3 regions of the Streptosporangium sp. NPDC050855 genome follow, and region 2 is predicted to be linked to each of the others. Evidence: riboswitches for the same ligand, from Rfam matches in the RefSeq annotation. Region 2 holds a riboswitch; each other region holds the start of a gene.
What was found. A riboswitch is a leader RNA that binds a small molecule or an ion and turns the genes downstream of it on or off. The one in region 2 is predicted to bind cobalamin.
Positions count from the first base shown of each region.

Region 1: it holds a riboswitch for cobalamin, as region 2 does, so the genes downstream of both, cobN (cobaltochelatase subunit CobN) here and ACIBCT_RS29975 (ribonucleoside-diphosphate reductase subunit alpha) in region 2, are expected to answer to the same signal.
Region 3: it holds a riboswitch for cobalamin, as region 2 does, so the genes downstream of both, ACIBCT_RS14995 (CbtB domain-containing protein) here and ACIBCT_RS29975 (ribonucleoside-diphosphate reductase subunit alpha) in region 2, are expected to answer to the same signal.

Region 1 covers NZ_JBITFY010000022.1:24,603-28,806, forward strand. Annotated here, with positions in the region: gene cobN (cobaltochelatase subunit CobN) at 1-2,134, opposite strand, end outside; cobalamin riboswitch at 2,245-2,369, opposite strand; gene cobG (precorrin-3B synthase) at 2,442-3,788, shown strand; gene ACIBCT_RS33440 (precorrin-8X methylmutase) at 3,785-4,204, shown strand, end outside.
Region 2 covers NZ_JBITFY010000017.1:110,818-115,021, reverse strand. Annotated here, with positions in the region: gene glmS (glutamine--fructose-6-phosphate transaminase (isomerizing)) at 1-176, shown strand, start outside; gene ACIBCT_RS29980 (tripartite tricarboxylate transporter substrate-binding protein) at 272-1,339, shown strand; cobalamin riboswitch at 1,344-1,544, shown strand; gene ACIBCT_RS29975 (ribonucleoside-diphosphate reductase subunit alpha) at 1,749-4,184, shown strand.
Region 3 covers NZ_JBITFY010000006.1:165,354-169,557, reverse strand. Annotated here, with positions in the region: gene ACIBCT_RS15010 (VWA domain-containing protein) at 1-1,123, opposite strand, end outside; gene ACIBCT_RS15005 (histidine phosphatase family protein) at 1,177-1,740, opposite strand; gene ACIBCT_RS15000 (CbtA family protein) at 1,737-2,501, opposite strand; gene ACIBCT_RS14995 (CbtB domain-containing protein) at 2,509-2,703, opposite strand; adenosylcobalamin (AdoCbl) riboswitch at 2,745-2,836, opposite strand; gene dop (depupylase/deamidase Dop) at 2,967-4,204, opposite strand, start outside.

The DNA of each region.
Region 1 (4,204 bases), on a different contig from region 2:
CGCCGATCCGCGCCGCGCTGCCGTCCTCGGCCAGGCCGAGGGCCTCGCGCAGGCCGACGAGCGCCTGGCCGCCGGCCCACATCTGCCGGGCGCGCAGCATGGCCAGCACCAGGTCCACGCGCGCCGCGCCCTCGGGGGCGGCGCCCAGCACGTGCAGGCCGTCGCGGATCTGGACGTCCTTGACCTCGCACAGCCAGCCGTCGATGTGCAGCAGGAAGTCGTCGAACTCGGCATCGTGCGGCCGGTCGGCGACGCCGAGGTCGTGGTCCAGCCGGGCGGCCTGGATCAGCGTCCAGATCTGGGCGCGGATCGCGGGCAGCTTGGCCGGGTCCATCGCCGCGATGGAGGCGTGCTCGTCGAGGAGCTGCTCCAGCCGGGCCATGTCGCCGTAGCTGTCGGCGCGGGCCATCGGCGGCACCAGGTGGTCGACCAGGGTGGCGTGCGCGCGCCGCTTGGCCTGGGTGCCCTCGCCGGGGTCGTTGACCAGGAACGGGTAGACGAGCGGCAGGTCGCCGAGCGCGGCGTCCGGCCCGCAGGAGGCCGACAGGCCCGCGGACTTGCCGGGCAGCCACTCCAGGTTGCCGTGCTTGCCCACGTGGACCACGGCGTGGGCGCCGAAGCCGTCGGCCAGCCAGCGGTAGGCGGCCAGGTAGTGGTGGCTGGGCGGCAGATCGGGGTCGTGGTAGATGGCGATGGGGTTCTCCCCGAAGCCGCGCGGCGGCTGCACCATCACCACCACGTTGCCGGCGCGCAGCGCGGCCAGCACGATCTCGCCCTCCGGGTCGGCCGACCTGTCCACGAACAGCTCCCCGGGGGGCGGTCCCCAGTGCCGCTCCATCCCCTCCCGCAGGTCCGCGGGCAGCGTGGCGTACCACTCGGCGTAGCGGGTCGCCGCGATGCGCACCGGGTTGCCGGCGAGCTGTTCCTCGGTGAGCCAGTCCCGGTCCTGACCGCCCGCGGCGATCAGCGCGTGGATGAGCGCGTCACCGTCCTGCTCGGTCACCCCGGGCAGCTCGCCCTCGGCGCCGATGTCGTAGCCGCGCTCGCGCATCACCGCCAGCAGGCGCACCAGGCTGGCGGGGGTGTCCAGGCCGACGGCGTTGCCGATGCGGGCGTGCTTGGTGGGGTAGGCCGACAGCATCAGCACCAGCCGTCGCTCGGCGGGCGGCACGTGCCGCAGCGCGGCGTGGCGCACCGCGATGCCCGCCACCCGCGAGGCGCGTTCGGGGTCGGCCACGTAGACGGTCAGCCCGTCCTCGTCGATCTCCTTGAAGGAGAACGGCACCGTGATGATGCGCCCGTCGAACTCGGGGATGGCGACCTGGGTGGCGGCGTCCAGCGGGGACAGGCCGTCGTCGTTCTCCTCCCAGGAGGCGCGGCTGCTCGTCAGGCACAGGCCCTGCAGGATCGGCACGTCCAGCTCGGCCAGCGCGCCAACGTCCCACGCCTCGTCGTCCCCGCCGGCCGACGCGGTCGCCGGGCGGGTGCCGCCCGCGGCCAGGACCGTCACCACCAGGGCGTCCACCGTGCGCAGCGCCTCCAGCAGGCCCGGCTCGGCCGTGCGCAGGGACGCGCAGTACAGCGGCAGCGCCCGCCCTCCGGCGTCCTCGATCGCCGAGCAGAGCGCCTCGACGAAGGCGGTGTTGCCGGCCACGTGGTGGGCGCGGTAGTACAGCACGCCGACGACCGGCCCGTCCTGGTCGCGCGCCTCGCGCTCCAGCGTCCCCCAGGTCGGGGTGGGGGCGGGCGCGGCGAACCCGTGCCCGGTGAGCAGCAGCGTGTCGGACAGGAAGCGGTACAGCTCGGTCAGGTTGGCCGGGCCGCCGTGCGCGAGGTAGGCGTGCGTCTCGGCGCACACCCCTCCGGGCACGGTGGACAGTTCCATCAGCTCGGCGTCCGGGGCCTGCTCGCCGCCGAGCACGACGACGGGACGGGGACCGGCGAGCAGGGCGTCCAGCCCCTCCTCCCAGGCGCGGCGCCCGCCGAGCAGCCGTACCACGACCACCTCGGCGCCCTCCAGCAGCGGTGGCAGGTCGGCGACGCCCAGGCGGGCGGGGTTTCCCAGGCGGTAGTCGGCGCCGCTCGCGCGGGCGCTCAGCAGGTCGGTGTCGGAGGTCGAGAGCAGCAGGATCACGCGCCACACTCCATCGGCGGGGTCGCACTGCGGTGGGGGAACGGCGAAAAGCGCACGGAGCATCCTCCCTCGGGGTCCTCGCCCCGGGTCGTCGTCGGCCGCGACGGCTGGAGTCTCCTGGCTCCCGGATCGGTGCTCGCCCCGGCCTTCCCGCCCGTCGCCGGGCAGTGGCCCGGTTGAGGTTCGCTCCCCGGTCACAGTGGCGGGACCGCGCCGGAATCACACCGGCTTCCTCCCAACGCCATCGCCACCGATGACACTACGGCAGTCCGGCTCCCCGCAAGAAACTGGCACTAGCATCCCGTGAGTGGACATTGCCGACTTTCATGGACGATCACGGCCTGACGCATGTCCCGGAGCGCTTCAGGTCCACGCCGCCGCCGACGGCGGCCTGGCCCGCGTCCGCGTGCCCGGGGGCCGGCTCACCCCCGCCCGGCTGCGCGAACTCGCCACGGCGGCGCGCCTTCACGGTGACGGCGCCGTCGAGCTCACCTCCCGGGCCAACGTGCAGGTACGCGGTCTCGCCCACGACGACGACCCCACCGCCCCGGACGACGGGTTCGCCGCGCGGATGGCGCGGGCGGGACTGCTGCCCTCGGCCACCCACGAGCGGGTCCGCAACATCCTCGCCTCCCCGCTGACCGGCCTGGACGGTCCCGGCGGCGGGGTCGCCGACGTCACCCCGCTGATCGGCGAGCTGGACCGGCGACTGTGCGCCCGGCCCGCGCTGGCCGCCCTGCCCGGCCGGTTCATGTTCGCCCTCGACGACGGGCGCGGCGACGTGGCCGGGCTCGGCGCCGACGCGGCGGTCCTGGCCGTCGGGCCGGACCGGTTCGCGCTGCTCCTCGCCGGGACCGACACCGGCCTGCGCGTCGGGACGGACCAGGCCGTGACCGCCCTGCTCGCCGCCGCCGAGGCGTTCCTCGACGAGCTGGCCGCCCTGGACGTCACCGCCTGGCGGATCTCCGAGCTCCCCGACGGGCCCGCCCTGGTCACCGCCCGCGTATCGGCCGCCCTCCCCGCGGACCCCACCGCGGATCGCACCGTCCAGGCGCCCCCCTCCGAGCCGGTACGGCCGCGGCCCGTGGCGCTCGGGCCGGTGGGGCTCATCGGCACCGCCGCACCCCCCGGCACCGCCCGGAGCGGCCCCGCGCGGGTCGCGCTCGGGGTGGCGGTTCCCCTGGGACGGCTGACCTCCGCCCAGGCCGAGGTGCTGGCCGACGTCGCCTCCGGCGGGGAGATCCGCCTGACCCCCTGGAGAGGCGCGGTCCTGCCCGGCCTGACCCGAGCCGAGGCCGCGGACGCGGCCGGCCGGCTGCGGGCCGCCGGCCTGGTCGTCGACCCCGGCTCGCCGTGGATCGGCGTCACGGCCTGCGCCGGACGTCCCGGCTGCGCCAAGTCCCTGGCCGACGTGCGGGCCGACGCGACCGCCGTCGTCGCCCTGGCCCCGCCCGCCCGGGACGCGTCCCGCACCGATACGCTCCCGGTGCACTGGGCGGGGTGCGCCAGACGCTGCGGCCGCCCGAAGGGGCGGGTCGCCGACGTGGTCGCCACCGGCCACGGCTACCGCCTGGAGCTGGACGGCACCGGCCTGACCTGCTCGGGCATCGAGGAGACCGCGGCCGCGGTGACGGCCGCCAGAGGGGAACTGTGATCGACTACGTCCGCGACGGCGCGGAGATCTACCGCCGCTCCTTCGCCACCATCCGCGCCGAGGCCGACCTGGACGCGCTGCCCGCGGACGTCGCCCGGGTGGCGGTCCGCATGATCCACGCCTGCGGGATGGTCGACCTGGTGGACGACCTGCGCTGGTCGGCCGGGGTGGTGTCGTCGGCCCGCGAGGCGCTCCGCGCGGGCGCGCCGGTGCTCTGCGACGCCATGATGGTCGCCTCCGGGGTGACCCGGCGCCGCCTGCCCGCCGGCAACGAGGTGATCTGCACGCTCGGCGACCCCCGGGTGCCGGAGCTCGCCGCGGAGCTGGGCACCACCCGCAGCGCCGCCGCCCTGGAGCTCTGGCGCGACCGGCTCCAGGGCTCCGTGGTCGCGATCGGCAACGCGCCCACCGCGCTG
Region 2 (4,204 bases):
GCACCGCCGACCCCAAGCTGGCCGACGACTGCGTCGTGGTGCCCAAGAACGAGACCGAGCTGGACCCGATCCTGCTCTCGATCCCGCTGCAGCTCTTCGCCTACCACGCGGCCGTGGCGCTGGAGCGGGACGTCGACAAGCCTCGCAACCTTGCCAAGAGCGTCACGGTGGAGTGAGGACCGCTACTCCAAGGCCATACCCCTCGCACTATGACAGAAAGTGACATGGAGGTAACCTAGGGTATAAGGGGCTCTTGGGGGAAGGGGCGCTTATGCGCCGTAGGGGGTTCTTCGCGCTGGCGGCGGGGACCGCGCTGCTCGCGGGCTGCGGGGCGGAGGACGAGCCCGCGGGCCCGCTGGTGGACCGGCTGTTCCTCCTCGAACCCGCCGCCGACGGTCACGGGTGGGACGGGATCGCGCGCAGGCTGGCCTCCGTCATGGTCCGGTCGGGGCTGGTGCGCACCGTCATGGCCGCCGACCGGCCCGGACCCCTGGGCTCCGTCTCGCGCGACGCCTTCGTCGTCCCCGGCACCTCCGGCGTCCCGGGGCTCGCCGGGGTTGCGGGGACCCGGGGCGTCTCCTTCGCACGCGAGGGCAGGGTGCTCGTCGCCGCGATGCCGATGCTCGCCGCCGCGGAGATCGCCAACACCACCGCGGTGGTGCGGGCCACCACCCCCCTCGCCCGGCTGGCCGGCGACTGGGCGGCCCTGGTCGTCCCGGCGGGTTCCCGGCTGCGCGCCTTCGAGGACCTCGCCGCGGCGCTGCGCCGCGACCCGGCCGGGCTGACGATCGGCGGCAGGCTGGAGGGAGGCTCCGACCACGTGCTCTACGGCATGATCGGCAAGTGCCTCGGCGTGGACACCCGGCTGCTGGAGTACGCCGGGTACCTGGCCGCCCAGGACGCGGTCGAGGCGCTCAAGGTCGGCCGGGTGGCGGCCCTGCTGGGATCGGCCCGTGCCCTGCTGCCGGGGATCTCCGCGGGCCGGCTGCGTCCCCTGGCGGTCTCCTCGGGCGGCCGGATCGAGGGGATCGACGCGCCGACGCTGATGGAGCTCGACGTCCGGCTGGAGTACAGCGACTGGTGCGGGCTGGTGGGGCCCGGCGACATGAGCCCGGCGGACAGGGACGCGGCGATCGCCCTGTGCGAGCGGCTCGACGCCACGCCGCACTGGCGTGCCCTGTGCGCGGCGAACGGGTGGAGCCGGGTCTTCCTCGGCGGCGACGACTTCCGCCGGTGGCTGTCCACCGAGACCGGCCGGACCCGGGGCGTGCTTCACGAACTCGGGCTCGCGACGTCCTCGGACACAACCTGTTGGGGTGGTTGCGTCAGACGGCCCTAGATGTAGGATCCTGATCGTCGCTGGTTCACCCGTGAAGGGTGAGGCAAGAGGGAACCCGGTGAGATTCCGGGACTGCCCCGCAGCGGTGAGCGGGAACGAAAGCCGTCATTGAGCACTGGGTGCGCCATGCCCGGGAAGCGACGGCCGGTAGGCGTGTGCGGTGCGCCCGTGAGTCCGAAGACCTGCCGGTGACGTGGTTGTCCAGGGCCTCGTGGGAGGGCCCGCGGAACGAGGCGGTCCGGCGTGCCCGGAATCGCTCGTGGACGCGTGCCCCCGTCGAGACCGCAGGGGGAGAGTCCGAGCGAGCGAGGGGCAGTACGTGACAGAGATCGTGGCGCAGACCGTGACGGAGATCGACACTCCGACGGGGGACGGCGGGGAGCGCGGGCCCGGTGGCACCGGCGGGCCGGTGACGCGGAACGACGCCCGGACGGGGGACGGCGGGAACGACGGTCGCAGGCTGGCCATCGACGAGGCCGCCGCCCGGGTGATCACCGACCCGGAGAACTCCAGGATCGCCGCCGCCATGCTGGCCGAGCTGATCGCCGACGAGGCCGCCGAGCACGGCGTGCGGAGCTTCTCCGACTCCGTCGCCGCCACCCACCGGGCCGGGCTGGTGCAGGACCGGCTCGCGGAGTTCGTGGCCGCGCACGCCGAGGCCCTGGACGCGCTGGTCGTGCCGGACGCCGACGCCGGGTTCGAGTACTTCGGGCTGCGCACCGTCTACGACCGCTACCTGCTGCGCCACCCGAGCACCCGTACGGTGCTGGAGCGCCCGCAGCACTTCTTCCTGCGGGTGGCCTGCGGCCTGTCCGAGACCGTCGAGGAGGCCGCCGAGCTGTACGCGCTGATGGCCTCGCTGTCGTACCTGCCCAGCTCGCCGACGCTGTTCAACTCCGGCTCGCGCCGCCCCCAGCTGTCCTCGTGCTTCCTGCTCGACTCGCCCCGCGACGAGCTGGAGTCCATCTACGAGCGCTACGGGCAGGTCGCCCGGCTGTCGAAGTACGCCGGGGGGATCGGTATCGCCTGGACGCGGATCCGCTCGCGCGGCTCGCTGATCCGCGGCACCAACGGCCACTCCAACGGCATCGTGCCCTGGCTGCGCACGCTGGACTCCAGCGTCGCCGCGGTGAACCAGGGCGGCCGGCGCAAGGGCGCGGCCTGCGTCTACCTGGAATCCTGGCACGCCGACGTCGAGGAGTTCCTCGAACTGCGCGACAACACCGGCGAGGAGGCCCGGCGCACGCACAACCTGAACCTGGCCAACTGGATCCCCGACGAGTTCATGCGCAGGGTCGAGGCCGACGGCACCTGGTCGCTGTTCGACCCCAAGGAGGTCCCGCACCTGACCGACCTGTACGGGACGGCGTTCGACGAGGCCTACCGGGCCGCCGAGGCCGAGGGCCGGTTCGTCCGGCGGATCCCGGCCCGCTCCCTGTACGGGCGGATGATGCGCACGCTCGCCCAGACCGGCAACGGCTGGATGACCTTCAAGGACGCGGCCAACCGGACCTCCAACCAGACGGGCAGGCCGCAGAACGTCATCCACCTGTCCAACCTCTGCACGGAGATCCTGGAGGTCACCGGGGACGCCGAGACCGCGGTCTGCAACCTCGGCTCGATCAACCTGGCCGCGCACCTGGTCACGCCCCCCGCGAACGACGGCACCCCGGCGAACGGCGGGACCCGGGGAGACGGCGCGGCCTCGGGGAACGGCGAGGTCGCGGGAGGCGGCGCCGTCCCGGGGGACGACGGGGCGTCGCGGATCGCCGGGATCGACTGGGACCGGCTGCGCGCGACCGTCCGCACCGCCGTGCGCTTCCTGGACCGCACCATCGACCTGGGCTTCTACCCGACCCCCGAGGCCCGCGACGCCAACCTCAGGTGGCGGCCGATCGGGCTCGGCGTGATGGGCCTGGCCGACGTGCTGTTCACGCTCCGGCTCCCGTTCGACTCGCCCGAGGCGCTGAAGCTGTCCACCACGATCTCCGAGGAGATCGCGCTCGCCGCCTACGCGACCTCCTGCGACCTGGCCGCCGAGCGGGGCCGCCACCCCTCGTACGAGGAGACCAGGGCCGCGGGCGGGGTGCTGCACCCCGACCACTACGGCGCGGCCACGTCGGCGCGGTGGACCGCGCTGCGGGAGCGGATCGCCGTGACCGGGCTGCGCAACTCGCTGATGGTCGCGATCGCGCCCACCGCCACGATCGCCTCCATCGCCGGCTGCTACGAGTGCATCGAGCCGCAGGTGTCCAACGTCTTCAAGCGCGAGACCCTGTCGGGGGAGTTCCTCCAGGTCAACCGCTACCTGGTCCGGGACCTGCAGGCCAGGGGGCTGTGGACCCCGGCGATCCGCGACGCGATCAAGCGGGCCGACGGCTCGATCCAGGACATCCCCGAGATCCCGGACGACCTCAAGCCGCTCTACCGGACCGCCTGGGAGCTGCCGCAGAAGGCGCTGATCGACCTGGCCGCCGCGCGCACCCCGTACGTCGACCAGTCGCAGTCGCTGAACCTCTTCATGGCCACGCCCACGATCGGCAAGCTCTCCTCGATGTACGCCTACGCGTGGAAGTCGGGCCTGAAGACCACCTACTACCTGCGCTCGCGCCCGGCCACCCGGATCGCCCAGGCCACCGTGGCGGCCCCCGGCCGGGCCGGTGCGCAGGACGCCGCTCGGGACGTCGCGCAGGACGCCGCTCGGGACGCCGTGCGGGCCGGTGCGCGGGAGGTTCCGCGGGACGGGTCCGGACCCGTCACCGACCCCGTCACCGACCCCGTCACCGACTCCGGCGCCGTCGCCTGCTCGCTGGAGAACCCCGAGTACTGCGACGCCTGCCAGTAGACCGCCCGGCCGCTCCCCAC
Region 3 (4,204 bases), on a different contig from region 2:
GGCCACCTCGGCCGTCCGGGCCACCTCGGCCGTCGGGGCCGTCGGGGTCTTCGGGGTCTTCGGGGTCTTCGGGGTCGTCGGGGTCGTCGGGGTCGTCGGGGTCGTCGGGGACGCGGTCCAGGAGGTCCTGGAGTTTCGCCTCGTCCAGGCCGGGCGCGTCGAAGGGGTCGCGTCGGCGGCGGTGCGGGAGCGCGAGCCGGGCGGCCTCCCGTACGTCGTCGGCGGTGACCCGGGTGCGGCCCTGCCAGGCGGCGTGCGCGATCGCCGCGCTCGCCGTGACCAGGTCGGCCCGCAGGCCGTCCACCTCGAACTCCGCGCACACGGTGGCGATCCGCAGCAGTGCCGCGTCGGGCAGGACGACCCGCGGCAGCCGGGCCCTGGCCTCGGCGATCCGGGCGGCCAGCTCGCGTTCCTCGTCCGCCCAGGTGGCGGCGAAGCCGTCCGGGTCGGCCTCGAAGGCCAGGCGCCGCCGTACCACCTCGACCCGCCGGGACGGCTCCCGCGAGGCGCGGACCTCCACGGTCAGGCCGAAGCGGTCCAGCAGCTGCGGGCGCAGCTCGCCCTCCTCCGGGTTCATGGTGCCGACCAGCAGGAAGCGCGCCGCGTGCCGTACCGACACTCCCTCGCGCTCGACGTAGCAGGTGCCCAGGGCGGCGGCGTCGAGGAGCAGGTCCACCAGGTGGTCGTGCAGGAGGTTGACCTCGTCGACGTAGAGGACGCCCCGGTGGGCGCCCGCCAGCAGGCCGGGCTCGAAGGACTTCACGCCCTCGGTCAGGACGCGTTCGATGTCGAGGGAGCCGACGAGCCGGTCCTCGGAGGCGCCGACGGGCAGCTCGACCAGGCGGGCGGGCCGGAGCGCCCCCTCCGCGGACGGGACCTCGTGCGGCCCGTCGGGGCAGCCGGGGTCGGGCGCCGCCGGGTCGCAGGAGAAGCGGCAGCCGGGCACCACCTCGACGGGGGGCAGCAGGGCGGCCAGCGCCCGCACGACGGTGGACTTGGCGGTGCCCTTCTCCCCCCTGACCAGCACGCCCCCGACCCGCGGGGAGACGGCGTTGAGGATCAGCGCGAGCTTGAGGTCCTCCAGCCCCACGATCGCGGTGAACGGATAACGGGAGTCGGGCACCTTCGGGGTCTCCTTGCGTCGTCGTGCGGGGAGGTCGTCGTGCGAGAACACCGTCACGGGGAGTACGTCAGCCGCCAGCGCACGCCGCGCCCGGTGAGCGCCACCCGGGCCAGCGGTGCCACGTCCACGCGCCAGAAGGCGCGGGCCGGGGCCCCCAGGGCGTGCACCACGGCGGCGCGGATGACCGCCGGGTGGGTGACCGCCACCGTCCGGCCCGGCGCGCGGACGGCGAGCCAGCCGGCCACCCTCGCCAGGAGCGCGGTGACCGGCTCACCTCCGTGCGGCGCCGCGGCGGGGTCGCCGAGCCAGGACGCGAGCGCCTCGGGTTCGGCGGCCTCGACCTCGGCGAGCGTCATCCCGGCCCAGCGGCCGTGGTCGCAGTCGGCCAGCAGCGGGTCGGGCTCGGCCCGCAGGCCGAGCGCCGCCGCCGTCTGCAGGCACCGCAGCTCGGGCGGGCAGGCCGCCGGGCCGGGGACGAACTCGTCCGCCAGCCCGCGCGCCCGGCGCAGGCCGCGCTCGTCGAGCGGTTCGTCGAGGGGGAACGCGGCCCGTGCGGTCGCCACGGTGGAGGCGTGGCAGACCAGCAGCAGCCGAGCGACCCCCGAGGGGGCCGTCACACCGGGCTGCGCCTGCGCGCGGCGAAGGCGAACAGCACGCCGACGCCGGTCCAGAGGACCACCTGGGTGCCCAGGGAGGCCATCCGGAAGTCCCAGAGCAGGTCCGCGGGGAAGCCTCGCGGCACCTCCGCGATCTCCGGCAGGAGGGCCCAGACCGCGACGACGGGGACGAGCACCGCGGCGCCCGCGACCAGCCACCGCACCCACGGCTCGCCGCCCGCGGCGTACCGGTGGGCGAGGATTCCGGCGGCCACCGCGAGGATGCCGATGGCCACCGCGATGAGGTAGAGCAGGGTGCGCTGGCCGATGGTCTCCGGATCGCCCACGGCGGGCGGGTTGGCGGGGTACTTCACGAAGGGGACGAGGACCACCGCGACGAACCCGGCGGCCGCGAGGGTGACCGCGAGCGCCGGTTCCGAGCGGGGCCCGGCCCGGCCGCGCACGGCCGCGTAGACCAGGGCGAACAGGCCGCCGACCGCCGTCCCGTACAGGCCCAGGGCCAGGAACAGGCCGAACCGCTGCCCGTCCCTGCTGACCAGGGCCTCCTCCCCGTGGGAGTGGGCGGCCTCGGCGGCGCCGGCCTCGTGGGAGTGCGTCCCGGAGGCCGTGCCGTCGTGGGCCGGGGCGGCGGCCGCGGCCGCCTCCTCCAGCGCGATGGCCCGGTCGATGCCCGGCTCGCCCACGGCGTAGGCGAAGACGGCTGCGAGCAGCCCTGCGAGCAGTCCGGCGACGAGTCCCCGGACGATCAGTTTGGTGATCACATGCGGCTCAGTGGCAAGGGACGCCGAGCAGGTGGCGCCCGTCGTGCATGAGCTCGTGCAGGTAGTCACCCGCCTGGGAGACCGCTCCCTGGTCGAAGGTGACCAGGTAGGCCAGGAGCAGCAGCACCGGCACGGCGAGAAGCCAGCGGGTGAGCGACGTCCAGGGGATGGGCTGGGTGTGCGGAGCCGAAATCTGGCTCACGGCTACCTCCTCCGGGATCACGCGTCCCTTTTCGTAGGTCGGTGGCGGCCGAGTGACCTGACTTGCGGCCCGTGAGGGCCGTTACAGTGGCGCGACCGTACCGGAATCTCACCGGTTTCCCTCGCACCGCCACAAAACACCCGGAACGTATCCCGGTTTCCCATCTCCCGCAAACCACAAAAAACTAAAATATTATAAAACCCCGCCCCGGGCCCCGCCGCGGGGGCGGCGGCCCGGCCGGGCCGCCTCCCCCTCGGCAGGGCTCACTGCTCGCCGGTCAGCGCCGTCACCAGCTCCGATGCGGTACGGCAGCGGTCGAACAGCTCGCCCACGTGCGCCTTGGTGCCGCGCAGCGGCTCCATCGTCGGGACGCGCTGCAGCGACTCCCTGCCCGGGATGTCGAAGATGACCGAGTCCCAGGAGGCCGCGGCCACCGACTCGCTGTACTGGCTCAGGCAACGGCCCCGGAAGTAGGCCCGGGTGTCGTTGGGCGGCACCTCGATGGCCCGGGTCACCTCCTCCTCGGTGACCAGGCGCTTCATGCGGCCCCGGGCGACCAGCCGGTTGTACAGCCCCCGGTCGGGGCGGATGTCGGAGTACTGCAGGTCGACGAGCTGCAGGCGCGGGTGCGACCAGGGCAGGCCGTCCCGGGTGCGGTAGCCCTCCAGGAGCTCCAGCTTGGCGACCCAGTCGAGCTCCCCGGCCAGCTGCATCGGGTCGTCCGCCAGGCGGGTGAGGACCGACTCCCAGCGCTCCAGGACGTCCTTGGTGGGCTCGTCCAGGCCGTTGACGCTGCGCTCCTCGGCGTACTTGCGCGCCAGCTCCAGGTACTCCATCTGGAGCTGTACGGCCGTGAGCTTCCGGCCGTCGCGCATCGAGATCTCGTACTTGAGCGTGGGGTCGTGCGAGACCGCCCGTAGCGCCTGCACCGGGTTGTCGACGGTGAGGTCCCGGGTGAAGTAGCCGTCCTCGATCATCGCCAGGACGAGCGCGGTCGACCCCAGCTTGAGGTAGGTCGAGATCTCCGACATGTTGGCGTCGCCGATGATGACGTGCAGGCGCCGGTACTTCTCCGGGTCGGCGTGCGGCTCGTCCCGGGTGTTGATGATCGGCCGCTTGAGGGTGGTCTCCAGCCCCACCTCGACCTCGAAGAAGTCGGCGCGCTGGCTGATCTGGAAGCCCTCGCCGCGGGAGTCCTGGCCGATGCCGACCTTGCCCGCTCCGGTGACGACCTGCCGGGAGACGAAGAACGGCGTCAGGTGCCGGACGATGTCGGCGAAGGAGGTGGCCCGGCGCATGAGGTAGTTCTCGTGGCAGCCGTAGGAGGCGCCCTTGTTGTCGGTGTTGTTCTTGTAGAGCTGGATCGGGGCGTTGGCCGGCATCGCCGAGGCGCGGACCGCCGCGTCGTGCATGACCCGCTCGCCCGCCTTGTCCCAGATCACCGCCGCCCGGGGATTGGTGCACTCGGGCGTGGAGTACTCGGGGTGGGCGTGGTCCACGT